3 regions of the Planococcus donghaensis genome follow, and region 3 is predicted to be linked to each of the others. Evidence: a T-box and tRNA genes for the amino acid it is inferred to sense, from the RefSeq annotation. Region 3 holds a T-box; the other regions hold tRNA genes.
The links. The T-box of region 3 lies ahead of serS (serine--tRNA ligase). A T-box ahead of a tRNA ligase gene usually reads a tRNA of that ligase, here a tRNA-Ser.

Region 1 (5,670 bases), 1.1 Mb from region 3:
TAATTGTTTTACAGAATCTCGACCCCTAGCCGGGGTGGCGGAACTGGCAGACGCACAGGACTTAAAATCCTGCGGTAGGTGACTACCGTACCGGTTCGATTCCGGTCCTCGGCACCATTTACAACAATAGCATAAAGCGCCCGTAGCTCAATTGGATAGAGTACTTGACTACGAATCAAGCGGTTAGAGGTTCGAGTCCTCTCGGGCGCGCCATATTTTTTACAAACTCAGCATCTAAGTTCGGGAAGTAGCTCAGCTTGGTAGAGCACTTGGTTTGGGACCAAGGGGTCGCAGGTTCGAATCCTGTCTTCCCGACCAAACAATGGGGCCTTAGCTCAGCTGGGAGAGCGCCTGCCTTGCACGCAGGAGGTCAGCGGTTCGATCCCGCTAGGCTCCACCAACTATATTATTAAAGATCCTGGCGGCGTAGCTCAGCTGGCTAGAGCGTACGGTTCATACCCGTAAGGTCGGGGGTTCGATCCCCTCTGCCGCCACTTTTTTAGGACCTTTAGCTCAGTTGGTTAGAGCAGACGGCTCATAACCGTCCGGTCGCAGGTTCGAGTCCTGCAAGGTCCACCATTTGTATTTTATCACGGAGGAATACCCAAGTTTGGCTGAAGGGATCGGTCTTGAAAACCGACAGGGGAGTCAAATCCCGCGGGGGTTCGAATCCCTCTTCCTCCTCCATTTTTTCTAAATGTGTGGACAATTATTTTTAAAAGAAATCGATTCAAATTAGTACCTATAATATTGTCGCGGGGTGGAGCAGTTCGGTAGCTCGTTGGGCTCATAACCCAAAGGTCGCAGGTTCAAATCCTGCCCCCGCAACCAAATGGTCCCGTGGTGTAGCGGTTAACATGCCTGCCTGTCACGCAGGAGATCGCCGGTTCGATCCCGGTCGGGACCGCCATTTTTATTCAATGTTGTGGGTCAGTAGCTCAGTCGGTAGAGCATTAGATTGAAGCTCTAAGTGTCGGCGGTTCGATTCCGTCCTGACCCACCATTTATGCGGGTGTAGTTTAGTGGTAAAACCTCAGCCTTCCAAGCTGATGATGAGGGTTCGATTCCCTTCACCCGCTCCATACTATTACATATGGGCCTATAGCTCAGCTGGTTAGAGCGCACGCCTGATAAGCGTGAGGTCGATGGTTCGAGTCCATTTAGGCCCACCATTCCGAAGTAGCTCAGTGGTAGAGCACCGCACTGTTAATGCGATGGTCGTAGGTTCGAGTCCTACCTTCGGAGCCATACTGGGGAAGTACTCAAGTGGCTGAAGAGGCGCCCCTGCTAAGGGTGTAGGTCGGGCAACCGGCGCGAGGGTTCAAATCCCTCCTTCTCCGCCAGTATTTGGCCCCTTGGTCAAGCGGTTAAGACACCGCCCTTTCACGGCGGTAACACGGGTTCGAATCCCGTAGGGGTCATCATAAAAAAGAGTCATGCATTTAATTGCATGACTCTTTTTTTCGTTTTACTGGAATTCTGGCTATGAAGAATCATGCCGCCCATAACAATAAGAATTCCTATTAATGATAATCCTGAAGGTAGTGCTATTGATAAGAAGAGAATTTCTCCAGCCAAAGCGAATAAAACTTCCATTGATTGAGTTGCTTCAACCACTCCTAACATTTGCATGTTTCCTCTAACAAGATCTGTAGCTTTAAAGAATAACACTGTGGCAATGACACCAGAACTGATGGCAACAATTAAAGTTTGGAAGCTTTGTGAAGCAGATGGCCCACCAACCGTGAATAACCCAAACAACGATAATAGTAACCAAAAAGGCAGACTGGCTAAGGTCATTCCGAGAACTCTTTGATATGCGTCTAATCTACCGTCGCATATCTCCATCATTTTTCTATTGCCAAGTGGATAAGCAAATGCAGCAAGAAGAACAGGAATAAAACCAAACCAGAGTGTAGCAGGGGAAACAATTGCAACATGTTCTAATTGCATGAGACTGACTCCCGCCAATATGATGAAAGAAATCATTAACCCTTTCATCGGGATTTTTCCTTTTAACTGAAATGTCCCTTCTTTAGTATGTACAGTAATAAGAAATAGAGGAGCGAGAAGAGTTCCTGCAATGATGGTAATTTGCCAAGTACCTGCGATTAACCAACCAGGAGAATAAGCAGCTGCAAAGCAGAGAGGCGTATAGAATAAGCCAAATCCGATAAAGCTCCAAATAAACCAAGCTTTTTTGTTTCTGTTCATTTCTTGTAATAGTGGTTTTAAGTTTCTTCTAGATAAAACGATTAATAGCAAAAAAGGAATCATAAAAAGGTAACGAAGAGAAGCGCTCCAAATCCAACTTCCACCACTAGCTTCCATTGTGGCATTTAAAACAAAAGTAAATGCAAAGAAAAAAGCAGCAATGCTTCCAATAATTATAGGTTTCACCCAATGTCCTCCCGATCAGTATTTTGAATTATTTCTCAACTATAACGCATACTCAAAAGTTCTACAAAACTAAATTTGGATATAAAAAAGGGATTTCAGCTGAAATCCCTTTTTTATTAACATCATAATAAATATTCTATTAGTAAACCGATACCAAGCAATAAGGCGAAAAGTGTGTTTGTTTTTCCTGTATCTTTCATAGCTGGCATTACTTTTAGCGGTGCCGTGTGGTGTTTAAATATTTGAACCACTCTAATTGGTTTAATAACGCTTAGAAATACGAGGAACGTCCATGGTGTTAATGTTCCTGAAATAACTAGAACGACGATCCATGCGTAAGCTAGGATAAAGAAAGCCATAAGAATATTAACAGCTGCCGGTCTTTTAACTAAAATCGCGAGTGTCTTGCGACCACTTTCTTCATCGCCAACGATATCACGAATGTTGTTAGCTAGCATTATAGCTGCTACTAATAAAGTACTTGGTACAGCAAGTAGAGAAGCTTCTGTGGTTATCATGTCTGTTTGGATATAAAAGGCAATAATAACAATTAAATAGCCCATAACTACGCCTGAGAAAAGTTCACCGAATGGCGTATAGGCGATTGGGTATGGACCGCCTGTATAAAAGTAGCCGATTGCCATAGAAACTGCGCCTACAACTAAAAGCCACCAACTAGTTTGTGAACAAATATAGATGCCGATAACTGCAGCGATACCGTAAAACACTAAGGCTAAAACTAGAACGGTTTTGGGTTTCACTCCATTACGAACAATAGCACCGCCAATACCAACGGAATTCTCATTATCTAGACCTCTCGCAAAATCGTAATATTCATTGAACATATTGGTTGCTCCTTGGATTAGTAAACTGGCAAATAACATTGCTAGGAATAAAATCCAGTCGATCGGGGAATAATGTAAAGCAATCATCGTTCCGAGAAATACGGGAGCGAAGGAAGCGGTCAGTGTATGAGGGCGTGTCAATTGCCACCATACGCGCCATCCGCTGTCTGCTTGTAGGGAATGTGTCATCTTAATCTCTCCTTTAATTCTATCCACTCTTCATTGTACTTTAAAATAGTTTAGAATACAGCAAATGATGTGCTGATTTTAGTAGAAAAGAGTATGATAGAGGGTAGAGATTAAAAAGTGAAACAGTGAGTGGAATAAACTAGACTATTGTCTTAAAACGGAGGTAATCAGGTGAATTCAGAATCGTCTTCATCGACCCAGCAATTTGCGGCAGACCAGTTTGAAGGCTATCGATTTTATACTGAAACAATCGAAGTTACCCATATGTCTGCATTAGCATTTTTTGAAGCTGGCGGAAACGACCACGCAGGAAAACGCATGTATTGGAAAAATCGTGAAAAGACCTTTACACTCGTTGGAATTGGACACGCGCATGTTCTCTCTTCTGATGAGACAGCTGGAAGGTTTGAAAATATAAAAAACGACTGGAAAAATTTATGTCGCCAAATCGTGAATGAAGAACGTTCGGTTCATCCGGTCTTATTCGGAGGATTTTCGTTTGACCCATTCAACACGAAGCCGAGTGAGTGGAGAAGGTTCCCACAGGCTTATTTTGTAGTGCCAACTTTTCAGTTGATTTTAAAAGGAGATCAAGCGTTTGTTAGTATCCACTTGATCACGAAAAAACAAGACAGTTTTAATGAATTCGATGCGTTACGAAAAGAACGAGATAAATTACTTCATGCCGCACAAGTATCTGAAGTGGATAAGTACGATAAACCGAATGTGATTGAACGGACCGAACTAAGAAAAGAAGAATACTTAGAATCGATTCAACACGTAACAGATATTATTAAAGCGAAAGAAGTCGAGAAAGTTGTGATTGCGCGTACAGTGAAGCTGGGGTTTGAAAAGAAACTATCACCGACTTCTGCATTGTACCAAGTAGCCAATGAGCAACCGGAAAGTTTCTTATTCGGTTTAGAGGCAGAAGAGCAATTTTTCTTTGGGGCAACGCCAGAACGACTTGTGAAAGTAGAAAATGAAAAAGCGTTATCTACATGTTTAGCAGGTTCAACGCCGCGTGGGAAAACCATAGAAAAAGATACAGAACTTGGCGAAACTTTATTGCTAGATCCTAAAAATCGTGCAGAACATCAATACGTGGTGAGCATGATTAGCGATGTGTTTAAAGCAACATGTAGTCAAACCATTGTACCGAAAACCCCGAAATTGATGAAAATTAGAGATATTCAGCATTTGTATACACCAGTCGAAGGCCTTTTAAATGCAGGATCTACATTATTTGACTTGGTAGAACTTCTTCATCCAACACCAGCGCTTGGAGGAGAGCCGAAATTAGCGGCATTGGCGATGATTCGCAAATACGAAGCGATGAATCGTGGGTATTATGCAGCTCCGATTGGTTGGATTGATACTCAAGGAGACGGCGAATTTGCGGTTGCTATTCGTTCGGCTTTGTTAGATGAAGAAAAAGCTTATTTATATGCAGGTGGCGGAATTGTAGCAGATTCGACTCCTGAATCAGAGTATGACGAGACATGGGTTAAATTTAGACCGATGCTCCGGGCATTGGGAGGTCAATTGAGTGACGAATCGTAAAGCATTAACTGAATATGTATCAGCCTTTACTCATTCACTTGTTGAGCAAGGGGTTAGCGATGTCGTCATTAGTCCGGGATCTCGCTCAACCCCTCTTGCATATGCTTGTATGAAGCAGGAAGGTTTAACAACTTATCGCCAAATAGATGAACGTTCCGCGGCTTATTTTGCGTTAGGCTTAGCTAAAGCTTCTGGGAAACCAGTTATGCTTCTTTGTACATCGGGAACGGCTGCAGCTAATTATTTTCCGGCTATTGTTGAAGCATTTTATGCGCGTGTGCCTTTATTGGTCGTTACAGCAGACCGTCCACATGAGCTACGCGAAGTCGGCGCGCCACAAGCCATCAATCAAGTAAATATATTTGGATCACACGTTAAATGGGCAACCGATTTGCCGATGCCAGAAACGGAAAATCAATTGGCGTTTTTAACACGTCATTTGCATCGATCTGTACAAAATGCAACGAGTGAACCGAGAGGACCGGTACATCTAAATGTGCCATTCCGTGAGCCACTGCGTATTGATTTGGAACAAGATTATGTAAGCAATCATGAAATTGCTCATTTGGGCGGAGAACGGTCGTTAAATGCGGAAAGTCGCACGTTTTTACAGCAACTCTTAAAAAAAGAAAAGGGTTTGTTAATTGTTGGAGAACAGACGCAAAATATGCCT
Region 2 (5,670 bases), 910 kb from region 3:
TAGGCTCCACCAATCATTTTGTACGCAGAAATGATGAACTTGTTCTTTGAAAACTGGATAAAACGACATTGAAACAAATGCAAGAAATTCAAGTACGCGTGACTTTTAGTCACAACTTTTAAATTAACCATTGGTTAAGTTAGAAAGGGCGCACGGTGGATGCCTTGGCACTAGGAGCCGAAGAAGGACGGCACTAACACCGATATGCTTCGGGGAGCTGTAAGTGAGCTGTGATCCGGAGATTTCCGAATGGGGGAACCCACTACTTTTAATCGAGTAGTATCCATGTGTGAATCTATAGCACATGAGAAGGCAGACCCAGGGAACTGAAACATCTAAGTACCTGGAGGAAGAGAAAGCAAATGCGATTCCCTGAGTAGCGGCGAGCGAAACGGGATCAGCCCAAACCAAGAGGCTTGCCTCTTGGGGTTGTAGGACACTCTATACGGAGTTACAAAAGGTAGGATTAGGCGAAGCGACCTGGAACGGTCCGCCGCAGTGGGTAACAGCCCCGTAGCCGAAAACCTTGCCCCTCCAGAGTGGATCCTGAGTACGGCGGAACACGTGAAATTCCGTCGGAATCTGGGAGGACCATCTCCCAAGGCTAAATACTTCCTAGTGACCGATAGTGAACCAGTACCGTGAGGGAAAGGTGAAAAGCACCCCGGAAGGGGAGTGAAATAGATCCTGAAACCGTGTGCCTACAAGTAGTCAAAGCCCGTTAATGGGTGATGGCGTGCCTTTTGTAGAATGAACCGGCGAGTTACGATTGCATGCAAGGTTAAGCTGAGAAGGCGGAGCCGCAGCGAAAGCGAGTCTGAATAGGGCGACAGAGTATGCAGTTGTAGACCCGAAACCAGGTGATCTACCCATGTCCAGGGTGAAGGTAAGGTAACACTTACTGGAGGCCCGAACCCACGCACGTTGAAAAGTGCGGGGATGAGGTGTGGGTAGCGGAGAAATTCCAATCGAACCTGGAGATAGCTGGTTCTCTCCGAAATAGCTTTAGGGCTAGCCTCAAGATTGAGAATCCTGGAGGTAGAGCACTGTTTGGACTAGGGGCCCATCCCGGGTTACCGAATTCAGACAAACTCCGAATGCCAGTGATTTATGCTTGGGAGTCAGACTGCGAGTGATAAGATCCGTAGTCAAGAGGGAAACAGCCCAGACCACCAGCTAAGGTCCCCAAATATCCGTTAAGTGGAAAAGGATGTGGCGTTGCTTAGACAACCAGGATGTTGGCTTAGAAGCAGCCATCATTTAAAGAGTGCGTAATAGCTCACTGGTCGAGTGACACTGCGCCGAAAATGTACCGGGGCTAAACGGATTACCGAAGCTGTGGATGGATCTCGTAAGAGATCCGTGGTAGGAGAGCGTTCTAAGGGCGTTGAAGTCAGACCGGAAGGACTGGTGGAGCGCTTAGAAGTGAGAATGCCGGTATGAGTAACGAAAGACGGGTGAGAATCCCGTCCACCGAATGCCTAAGGTTTCCTGAGGAAGGCTCGTCCGCTCAGGGTTAGTCGGGACCTAAGTCGAGGCCGATAGGCGTAGACGATGGACAACAGGTTGATATTCCTGTACCACCTCCCCGCCGTTTGAGCAATGGGGGGACGCAGAAGGATAAGGTGAGCGTGCCGTTGGTTGTGCACGTCCAAGCAGTGAGGCGTGGAATGAGGCAAATCCCATTCCTGATACGTTGAGCTGTGATGGCAAGAGACTGAGTCTCAGAGTCCCTGATTTCACACTGCCAAGAAAAGCCTCTAGCGAGGCGGGAGGTGCCCGTACCGCAAACCGACACAGGTAGGCGAGAAGAGAATTCTAAGGTGAGCGAGTGAACTCTCGTTAAGGAACTCGGCAAAATGACCCCGTAACTTCGGGAGAAGGGGTGCTCTGGTAGGGTGTATAGCCCGAGAGAGCCGCAGTGAATAGGCCCAGGCGACTGTTTAGCAAAAACACAGGTCTCTGCAAAACCGTAAGGTGACGTATAGGGGCTGACGCCTGCCCGGTGCTGGAAGGTTAAGAGGAGTGCTTAGCGCAAGCGAAGGTGCGAATTGAAGCCCCAGTAAACGGCGGCCGTAACTATAACGGTCCTAAGGTAGCGAAATTCCTTGTCGGGTAAGTTCCGACCCGCACGAAAGGCGTAACGATCTGGGCACTGTCTCAACGAGAGACTCGGTGAAATTATAGTACCTGTGAAGATGCAGGTTACCCGCGACAGGACGGAAAGACCCCGTGGAGCTTTACTGTAGCCTGATATTGAATTTTGGTGCAACTTGTACAGGATAGGTAGGAGCCTTAGAGCCCGGAGCGCCAGCTTCGGAGGAGGCGTCGGTGGGATACTACCCTGGTTGTATTGAAATTCTAACCCACAAGCCTGATCGGCTTGGGAGACAGTGTCAGGCGGGCAGTTTGACTGGGGCGGTCGCCTCCTAAAGAGTAACGGAGGCGCCCAAAGGTTCCCTCAGAATGGTTGGAAATCATTCGCAGAGTGTAAAGGCAGAAGGGAGCTTGACTGCGAGACGTACATGTCGAGCAGGGTCGAAAGACGGGCTTAGTGATCCGGTGGTTCCGCATGGAAGGGCCATCGCTCAACGGATAAAAGCTACCCCGGGGATAACAGGCTTATCTCCCCCAAGAGTCCACATCGACGGGGAGGTTTGGCACCTCGATGTCGGCTCATCGCATCCTGGGGCTGTAGTCGGTCCCAAGGGTTGGGCTGTTCGCCCATTAAAGCGGTACGCGAGCTGGGTTCAGAACGTCGTGAGACAGTTCGGTCCCTATCCGTCGCGGGCGCAGGAAATTTGAGAGGAGCTGTCCTTAGTACGAGAGGACCGGGATGGACACACCGCTGGTGTACCAGTTGTTCTGCCAAGGGCATCGCTGGGTAGCTATGTGTGGCCGGGATAAGTGCTGAAAGCATCTAAGCACGAAGCCCCCCTCAAGATGAGATTTCCCATTGCGCAAGCAAGTAAGATCCCTCAAAGACGATGAGGTAGATAGGTTCGAGGTGGAAGCGTGGCGACATGTGCAGCTGACGAATACTAATCGATCGAGGACTTAACCAAAACCATGTACACGAAGACTTGCCTGTTCCAATGTCGTTTATCCAGTTTTGAAAGAATAAGAAAAAAGTTTTTGAAAAAAAGCTTGAAAAAACCGGCGATATACTGGTATAATAAATCTTGTCTTTCAAAATAAATTCAGTCTGGTAATGATGGCAAAGAGGCCACACCCGTTCCCATCCCGAACACGGTAGTTAAGCTCTTTTGCGCCGATGGTAGTTGGGGGTTTCCCCCTGTGAGAGTAGGACGTTGCCAGGCTGATCAATTATTCCGAAGTAGCTCAGTGGTAGAGCACCGCACTGTTAATGCGATGGTCGTAGGTTCGAGTCCTACCTTCGGAGCCAATTATGGAGAGCTGTCCGAGTGGCCGAAGGAGCATGATTGGAAATCATGTAGGCGGGCAACCGTCTCAAGGGTTCGAATCCCTTGCTCTCCGCCAGAAGATCGTTTTCAACAATTTATAGAATGGCCCCTTGGTCAAGCGGTTAAGACACCGCCCTTTCACGGCGGTAACACGGGTTCGAATCCCGTAGGGGTCACCAATTTCATGGAGGATTAGCTCAGCTGGGAGAGCATCTGCCTTACAAGCAGAGGGTCGGCGGTTCGATCCCGTCATCCTCCACCATTTCCTACATATTAAGTGTGAAATGAAAAAAATAGTATTATCGCGGGGTGGAGCAGTTCGGTAGCTCGTTGGGCTCATAACCCAAAGGTCGCAGGTTCAAATCCTGCCCCCGCAACCAAATGGTCCCGTGGTGTAGCGGTTAACATGCCTGCCTGTCACGCAGGAGATCGCCGGTTCGATCCCGGTCGGGACCGCCATTTTCACTTAACAAAGTGGGTCAGTAGCTCAGTCGGTAGAGCATTAGATTGAAGCTCTAAGTGTCGGCGGTTCGATTCCGTCCTGACCCACCATTTTTTTAGAAATACAATCTCCATGCCGGAGTAGCTCAGTTGGTAGAGCAACTGACTTGTAATCAGTAGGTCGAGGGTTCGACTCCTTTCTCCGGCACCATTTTTTAGGTGGGGTAGCGAAGTGGCTAAACGCGGCGGACTGTAAATCCGCTCCTTCGGGTTCGGCAGTTCGAATCTGCCCCCCACCACCAGTTTTTAGGGGCATAGTTTAACGGTAGAACAGAGGTCTCCAAAACCTCCGATGTGGGTTCGATTCCTACTGCCCCTGCCAATTTTAAAATTTATATGATGGCGGTCGTGGCGAAGTGGTTAACGCACCGGATTGTGATTCCGGCACTCGGGGGTTCAATTCCCCTCGTCCGCCCCATGTTTTAATTTAACTAAGTGAACTTATAAAATAGTAAAGTGGCGGTCGTGGCGAAGTGGTTAACGCACCGGATTGTGATTCCGGCACTCGGGGGTTCAATTCCCCTCGTCCGCCCCATCTTTTATTAATGGGGTATAGCCAAGCGGTAAGGCAACGGGTTTTGATCCCGTCATGCCCTGGTTCGAATCCAGGTACCCCAGCTTTATTGCGGAAGTAGTTCAGTGGTAGAACGCCACCTTGCCAAGGTGGAGGTCGCGAGTTCGAACCTCGTCTTCCGCTCCATTATTTGGCGGCATAGCCAAGTGGTAAGGCATGGGTCTGCAACACCCTTATCACCGGTTCGAGTCCGGTTGCCGCCTCCATAATGATTTGCCGGCGTGGCGGAATTGGCAGACGCGCGGGACTCAAAATCCCGTTCCTTCACGGGAGTGTCGGTTCGACCCCGACCGCCGGTATCATGAAAGAACCTGCCTGTTCTTTCCAAAACCCCTTAACTGTGAATATTCGCAGTTAAGGGGTTTTTTGTTGTATCCCTATCTAATTAATAATCGTTCTCTAAAAAACTATTTATGAACCTCAATGAACAAAAGAGGAAGTAGTTCCAAAGTGAATAAGGTAGAGTAGGCGAAAGGAAGAAGGAAACAGCAATTTAGTAAAGCTCATTAATATGTATAGTTTAGCGGGGAACAGTTACAAGAGGATGATCCTTTAAACCAGACTAATAGAAATTTTGTCATTCTTGTCTATTCCGCTTTTTCCTTAAACTTTAACGTATAAAATTAGTTATACTTTTAGAAAGTATTGGCGCGAAAAGTATGATGTGCTATAATAATTCTTGTCCGCTAAACAATACTTGCCGGCGTGGCGGAATTGGCAGACGCGCGGGACTCAAAATCCCGTTCCTTCACCGGAGTGTCGGTTCGACCCCGACCGCCGGTATACCGCAAGTAAAGAGCAAAAGCCCTGACTTAATCGTCAGGGCTTTTTTCTTGTAATGGTTTATATTAATAAATGCAACTAAACTAGTAATTATATAACCAATGTGTTCTTCCTGCAGAAAGTATTATCTTTTCATCTTACTTATGTATTGTATAAAGATTACTAGTCGAAAAAATTCATAAAAAGCCGGTGTAGAAAGATACCTTCTACACCGGCTTAACGATCAAAGTCTGACTTACTCAGCGTATTTGCAACTTACACGTGTATTTTCTGGTTTAAATATTCCATCTAGATTTGTTTTAAACAACCAAACATGTAAATCGTAATGCTGACCTGCCGAACCATCATGGTTATCCATTGGTCCTTGGAATTTTTGGTCGAATAGAA
Region 3 (5,670 bases):
AAGATCAGTTGCAAGTCGCCATTGTTTTGAACAAAATCGATTTCATCCCCATTAAAACGCAAAACAGGAATTTCCGGATGCTCTCGTTCAAAGCGTTCGATAAACTCATGATAATCAGCAGCTAACTGTTCCATGTATTCTGGGGTAATCATTTGTTCAAACTCACGCCCACGCAATTTGATGCGTTTCATTAACGTATCTAGACTTGCATGCAAGTAAATCACCATATTCGGCTTCGGCATATCTACTGTTAAAATTTTATAGATAGCTTCGTACTTAGCGTATTCAGCCGTTGGCAAGGTACGCTTCGCAAAAATAAGGTTTTTAAAGATATGGTAATCCGCAACCACAGGTTCGTGATTGGAAATGAACTTTTTTTGGATATCGGCTAGTTGCTTGTAGCGATTGCATAAAAAGAACATCTCTGTCTGGAAGCTCCACTCTTCTATATCTTCGTAGAATTTATTTAAAAACGGGTTTTCGTCAACAATTTCTTTTAATAGCTGAAATTGATTTTGATTGGCGAGCGCTTTGGTTAGCGAAGTCTTACCTACACCAATCGGACCTTCTACCGTGATGAATGGAACCGGCATGCGAAGTCCTCCTTTTTCGATTCAAGTAAATTGCAATGCCATTTATTTTAACACACCCTCCCTATGAAAAGTAGAGTGAAAAGTCCGCAATTGGATCAATGAATAGGTACTTTAAAAGTCGCACCATGAACTTCTTGGGTGGCCATAATAGTTAAAAAGGCTTTCGAATCAACATCAGCAACAATTTGTTTGAGTTTTGTTAGCTCCAGACGAGTCACGACTACGTAAATAACATCCTTAGGGGTATTCAAATAGCCTCCTTGACCATGGAGTTTTGTAAAACTTCGACCAAGGCGATCATTAATAGCAGATCCGACTTCTTCGTATTCTTCTGATACGATCAACACCGCTTTCGTATCATCAAGACCTTGTATGACTACGTCAATGGTTTTAGAGGCAATATAATAAGTCAAAACCGAATACATTGCCTGCTCGAGTCCGAGAACAAAAGCAGCCCATCCAAAGATAAAGACATTGAAAAACATCACAAATTCACCGATTGAAAATGGTAATTTTTTGGTCAATAAAATTCCGAGAATTTCTGTGCCATCCAGTGCACCACCATTACGAATAACGAGTCCAACACCAACACCGAGCAACAAACCGCCGAAGACTGTCGCTAAAAGTGGGTCATCTACAAAAGGTTCAATGTGGTGCATAGGAATTTCTATCAATGCTAATGAGACAATCGCAAAAATAGAAGAAATGAAAAAGTTCCGGCCGATATGTTTATATCCAAAATAAAGGAATGGTAAATTGATCGCTACGATTAACACACCAAAAGGAATAACAGTTAAATAGTTCAATATTAACGAAATCCCAATAATGCCCCCATCAATAATTGAGTTAGGAACTAAAAACAACTCAATCGCAGCTGCAGCCATTGTTGCCCCTATAAAGATAAAGATATACCGCAGAATAAAGTGGAGTTTCTTTTCTTTTTTGTGTTGTTTCATTCTTATATCACTCCTCACCGTTTAGTATCTGGTCCCTCTATTCTACGTTGTTCTGGGTTTTTTGTCTGCACGACTCTTTTCTTGAAGAGAAAATGCTACACTAGATTCAAGGAGCGATGCATCATGAACGGAATGGAAAAAGATCATTTTTATATGCAATTGGCGATCGAAGAAGCCAATAAAGCAGCTGCCAAAGGCGAAGTTCCGATTGGCGCTGTGATCGTCTATAACGACGAAGTGATTGCACGAGCACATAATTTACGTGAAACGACAAACAACGCTGTCACACACGCTGAATTGTTAGCCATTCAACAAGCTTGTCTGCACCTCGATAATTGGCGACTTGAAGACACAAAGCTTTACGTTACGTTAGAGCCTTGTCCGATGTGTGCGGGTGCTATTTTACAATCCCGCATTCCCCATATTGTTTATGGAGCGCGTGATGCCAAAGCCGGCTGTGTCGATTCTTTATATCGGTTGCTAAACGATGATCGTTTTAATCATCAGTGCCAAGTAACCGAAAATGTGCTCGCTGACGAATGTGGTCAATTATTAACACAGTTTTTTCGGAATTTGCGAGAACTAAAAAAACAAAAACGGAAAACCCAACTATAAGGGTTTTCCGTTTTTTATTCGTTAATAAACTGATCGATCAAGTGATTGACGATTTCTGGTTGTTCGTGCTGAATCCAATGCGTCGCTTCTCCGACAAATGCCAAATTGACTTCTTTACAAAAAGACATACTCTCTTTTGCTAGCATGGGTGACAAAAACTGATCGCCTACTCCCCAAATAATTCGGACCGGTACGTTGATTTTTGATTCAGCCAGTTGCTTAAAGCTGCCTTTTCGGATAGCTCGGTACCAGTTAAGCATCGCCGTCAGTGCATCTGACTGCGACCACGCCGTTTTATATTGGGCAATTTCGGATGTTGAAAAAGCAGCTGGATTGCTAGATTTTTCAATGCCCCGCTGCATAACTTTAAACTCTCGCATTCCGAGAGCTTTCTCAGGCAAGTTTGGCAATTGGAAAAACGCAATATAAGAGCTTTTCATCCATTGCAATGGATTTTTCATTAACACCCGTGGCATTGCCCGTGGGTGAGGAATGTTCAACACGATCAATTTCTCGACATATTCTGGACGCGTAGCTGCTAAATGCCAAGCCACTGCACCACCCCAATCATGACCAATAATAATCGCTTTCTTTTTATGAAAAAATTCAATAATCCCAATCACATCATCTCGTAAATAATCAATGGTGTAATGATTGATTCCTTCAGGCTTATCACTCAAGTTATAGCCACGTTGATCAGGTGCCACTACTCGGTAGCCTTTTTCCGCCAAGGGCTGAATTTGATTTTTCCAACCAAACCAAAATTCTGGAAAGCCGTGCAACAAAACAACTAAAGGGCCGTCTTCTGGACCAGCTATGGCCGTATGTAGTGTGATGCCGTTCGTCTCGATATAGCGAAAGTTTAGGTTGTCCATCGTAATTACTCCTTTCTGCCTCACTCTTTACCTTTTCACTACCCTCTTTTCCACATAAAAAAGCGCAAAAGCAAGTGCTTTTGCGCTTTTTTTGAAATATTATCCAATGGTCTTTTTGCCACCCATATAAGGCTGCAATACTTCTGGAATGTTGATTGAACCGTCTTTTTGCTGACAGTTTTCAAGCAAAGCTGCCACAGTACGACCAATGGCTAGTCCACTGCCGTTTAATGTATGGACAAATTCTGGCTTACCTGTTGCTTCACGACGGAATTTAATATTGGCACGTCTTGCTTGGAAATCTTCAAAATTACTGCAAGAAGATATTTCACGGTATGTTTCTTGGCTCGGGATCCATACTTCGATGTCGTATTTTTTTGCAGCTGTAAATCCAAGATCAGCTGTACACATCTTCAATACGCGGTATGGCAGTCCTAAAAGCTGAAGTACTTTCTCCGCGTGACCAGTCAATTTTTCAAGTTCGTCATAAGAATCCTCTGGCTTTACAAAGCGTACTAGCTCGACTTTATTGAATTGGTGTTGTCTGATTAACCCGCGTGTGTCACGGCCTGCAGAACCCGCTTCAGAGCGGAAATTTGAGCTGTAAGAAGCAAAGGCTTGTGGCAACATATCTGCCGTTAAAATTTCATCACGGTAGAAGTTGGTTACCGGTACTTCCGAAGTTGGAATAAGGAAATAATCTTCTTTTTCGATCAAGAATGCATCTTCTTCAAACTTCGGCAATTGACCAGTACCCGTTAAGCTCTCACGGTTAACCATATAAGGCGGCAACATTTCTTCATAACCATGCTCTTCTTGGTGAAGGTCCATCATAAAATTGATCAATGCGCGTTCTAAGCGAGCGCCTAGTCCGCGGTAAAAGACAAAACGGCTGCCTGTTACTTTCGCTGCACGTTCAAAATCAATGATGTTTAAATCCGTTCCCAAATCCCAATGTGGCTTAACTTCAAAATCAAACGCTGGCTTATCGCCCCATGTGCGAATTTCTTCATTATCATCTTCAGAATCGCCAAATGGAACACTATCATGCGGAATATTTGGAACACGCATCATAATATAGTTTAAGCTTTCTTCTACAGCTTTTAACTCTTCATCAATCACTTTAATTTGATCGCCGACTTCACGCATTTTTGTAATGGCTTCGTCCGCATTTTCTTTTGCACGTTTCATCGCTGCAATATTTTGAGATGCCTCGTTACGCTCTGCCTTTAATTTTTCTGTTTGTGCAATTAGTTCACGACGTTTTACATCTAATCCTTCAAAATCATCAAGCACAGAAATATCTTCTCCGCGCTTTGCAAGTTTTGCTTTTACTTCTTCAAAATTGGCACGTACAAAACGAATATCTAACATACCGTTTCCTCCTCAAGTTTTAATAACAAAAAAAGACAACAAAAATAGCCCCCGTCCCTTGGTAAAGGGACGAGAGCTACCCGCGTTGCCACCCTGATTGATCGGCAAAAGCCAATCCTCTTCATCACATAACGGCATTAAAACCGGCAATGGCTTTTTTCGCCATGCAACTCCGGGGTGGATTCAAATGTGTTTTTCACCGGTTCGCACCAACCACCGGCTCTCTTTGGAAAAACATTCATTTTACTATTTCCCATCAACGTTTCGTCTTTTAAATTAATCATACTTTACTATAAGTTGATGGGTTTGGCAAGAGAAGGTCTGACTTGTCTTGAATCATGCTTAAAAAATAATCGGTGATGCGGTGATCATCTGTCAATTCGGGATGGAAGGAACAGCCGAGAAATTGGCCATCTCTCGCCATCACAATTTTGTCATTATGCACACACAACACCTCAGCTTCTGCTCCGACACTGACAATATGCGGCGCTCGGATAAAGACCGCTTCAAAAGCTCCATCAATACCTCTAATCTCAAGCGGTGCTTCAAAACTATCCACTTGTCGACCAAATGAATTTCGTTCAACGGTAACATCCATCACACCTAAATGTGCATCTTGGTTACCAACGACTGTTTCAGCAAGTAGTATCAATCCCGCACATGTGCCAAACATCGGTTTTCCTGTTTGGGCAAACTCACGAAGTGGTTCCATCAAGCCGTAGCGATCAATTAAACGGCGCATCGTTGTGCTTTCCCCACCTGGTAAGATTAACCCATCTAAATTTTCAAGGTCTTTCGGCCACTTAACAGCAATCGCTTCCGCTCCGCACGCTTGAACCGACTTAATATGCTCACGAACAGCTCCTTGCAACGCAAGAACCCCCACTCGTTTCATCTTACCAGCCTCGCTCTTGCATACGTTCGCCTGCAGCAATGGTTGAAATTTCAATGCCCTTCATCGCAATGCCAAGGTCTTTTGATAACTCAGCGATCAATTTGTAATCTTGGTAATGCGTCGTCGCTTCAACAATCGCCCGTGCAAATCGCTCTGGGTTGTCTGATTTGAAAATACCAGACCCAACAAACACACCATCTGCTCCTAATTCCATCATTAATGCTGCGTCTGCAGGTGTAGCAATCCCGCCAGCTGCAAAATTAACTACTGGCAAACGCCCTAAACTTTTAACTTCTTTTAAAAATTCATAAGAAGCTCCTAAGTTACGTGCTTCTGTCATTAATTCATCTTCGCTCATTGCG

Region 1: it encodes a tRNA-Ser, which carries the amino acid that the T-box ahead of serS (serine--tRNA ligase) is inferred to sense. The anticodon was not compared.
Region 2: it encodes a tRNA-Ser, which carries the amino acid that the T-box ahead of serS (serine--tRNA ligase) is inferred to sense. The anticodon was not compared.

Annotation. Positions count from the first base shown of each region.
Region 1 covers NZ_CP016543.2:1,146,313-1,151,982, forward strand. The annotation lists tRNA gene BCM40_RS05690 (tRNA-Leu) at 29-117, shown strand; tRNA gene BCM40_RS05695 (tRNA-Arg) at 137-213, shown strand; tRNA gene BCM40_RS05700 (tRNA-Pro) at 242-318, shown strand; tRNA gene BCM40_RS05705 (tRNA-Ala) at 325-400, shown strand; tRNA gene BCM40_RS05710 (tRNA-Met) at 421-494, shown strand; tRNA gene BCM40_RS05715 (tRNA-Ile) at 503-579, shown strand; tRNA gene BCM40_RS05720 (tRNA-Ser) at 595-687, shown strand; tRNA gene BCM40_RS05725 (tRNA-Met) at 755-831, shown strand; tRNA gene BCM40_RS05730 (tRNA-Asp) at 835-910, shown strand; tRNA gene BCM40_RS05735 (tRNA-Phe) at 928-1,003, shown strand; tRNA gene BCM40_RS05740 (tRNA-Gly) at 1,009-1,082, shown strand; tRNA gene BCM40_RS05745 (tRNA-Ile) at 1,096-1,172, shown strand; tRNA gene BCM40_RS05750 (tRNA-Asn) at 1,174-1,248, shown strand; tRNA gene BCM40_RS05755 (tRNA-Ser) at 1,253-1,343, shown strand; tRNA gene BCM40_RS05760 (tRNA-Glu) at 1,350-1,421, shown strand; gene BCM40_RS05765 (DMT family transporter) at 1,435-2,400, opposite strand; gene BCM40_RS05770 (1,4-dihydroxy-2-naphthoate polyprenyltransferase) at 2,523-3,434, opposite strand; gene BCM40_RS05775 (isochorismate synthase) at 3,606-4,997, shown strand; gene menD (2-succinyl-5-enolpyruvyl-6-hydroxy-3-cyclohexene-1-carboxylic-acid synthase) at 4,984-5,670, shown strand, end outside.
Region 2 covers NZ_CP016543.2:955,113-960,782, forward strand. The annotation lists tRNA gene BCM40_RS04665 (tRNA-Ala) at 1-12, shown strand, start outside; rRNA gene BCM40_RS04670 (23S ribosomal RNA) at 133-3,065, shown strand; rRNA gene rrf (5S ribosomal RNA) at 3,205-3,320, shown strand; tRNA gene BCM40_RS04680 (tRNA-Asn) at 3,332-3,406, shown strand; tRNA gene BCM40_RS04685 (tRNA-Ser) at 3,412-3,501, shown strand; tRNA gene BCM40_RS04690 (tRNA-Glu) at 3,530-3,604, shown strand; tRNA gene BCM40_RS04695 (tRNA-Val) at 3,612-3,687, shown strand; tRNA gene BCM40_RS04700 (tRNA-Met) at 3,729-3,805, shown strand; tRNA gene BCM40_RS04705 (tRNA-Asp) at 3,809-3,884, shown strand; tRNA gene BCM40_RS04710 (tRNA-Phe) at 3,902-3,977, shown strand; tRNA gene BCM40_RS04715 (tRNA-Thr) at 4,002-4,077, shown strand; tRNA gene BCM40_RS04720 (tRNA-Tyr) at 4,085-4,168, shown strand; tRNA gene BCM40_RS04725 (tRNA-Trp) at 4,175-4,248, shown strand; tRNA gene BCM40_RS04730 (tRNA-His) at 4,269-4,344, shown strand; tRNA gene BCM40_RS04735 (tRNA-His) at 4,386-4,461, shown strand; tRNA gene BCM40_RS04740 (tRNA-Gln) at 4,473-4,544, shown strand; tRNA gene BCM40_RS04745 (tRNA-Gly) at 4,552-4,626, shown strand; tRNA gene BCM40_RS04750 (tRNA-Cys) at 4,633-4,706, shown strand; tRNA gene BCM40_RS04755 (tRNA-Leu) at 4,716-4,799, shown strand; tRNA gene BCM40_RS04760 (tRNA-Leu) at 5,200-5,283, shown strand; gene BCM40_RS04765 (hypothetical protein) at 5,519-5,670, opposite strand, start outside.
Region 3 covers NZ_CP016543.2:40,359-46,028, reverse strand. The annotation lists gene BCM40_RS00190 (deoxynucleoside kinase) at 1-593, opposite strand, end outside; gene BCM40_RS00185 (YitT family protein) at 689-1,549, opposite strand; gene tadA (tRNA adenosine(34) deaminase TadA) at 1,673-2,164, shown strand; gene BCM40_RS00175 (alpha/beta fold hydrolase) at 2,179-3,039, opposite strand; gene serS (serine--tRNA ligase) at 3,139-4,413, opposite strand; T-box leader at 4,476-4,682, opposite strand; gene pdxT (pyridoxal 5'-phosphate synthase glutaminase subunit PdxT) at 4,694-5,308, opposite strand; gene pdxS (pyridoxal 5'-phosphate synthase lyase subunit PdxS) at 5,310-5,670, opposite strand, start outside.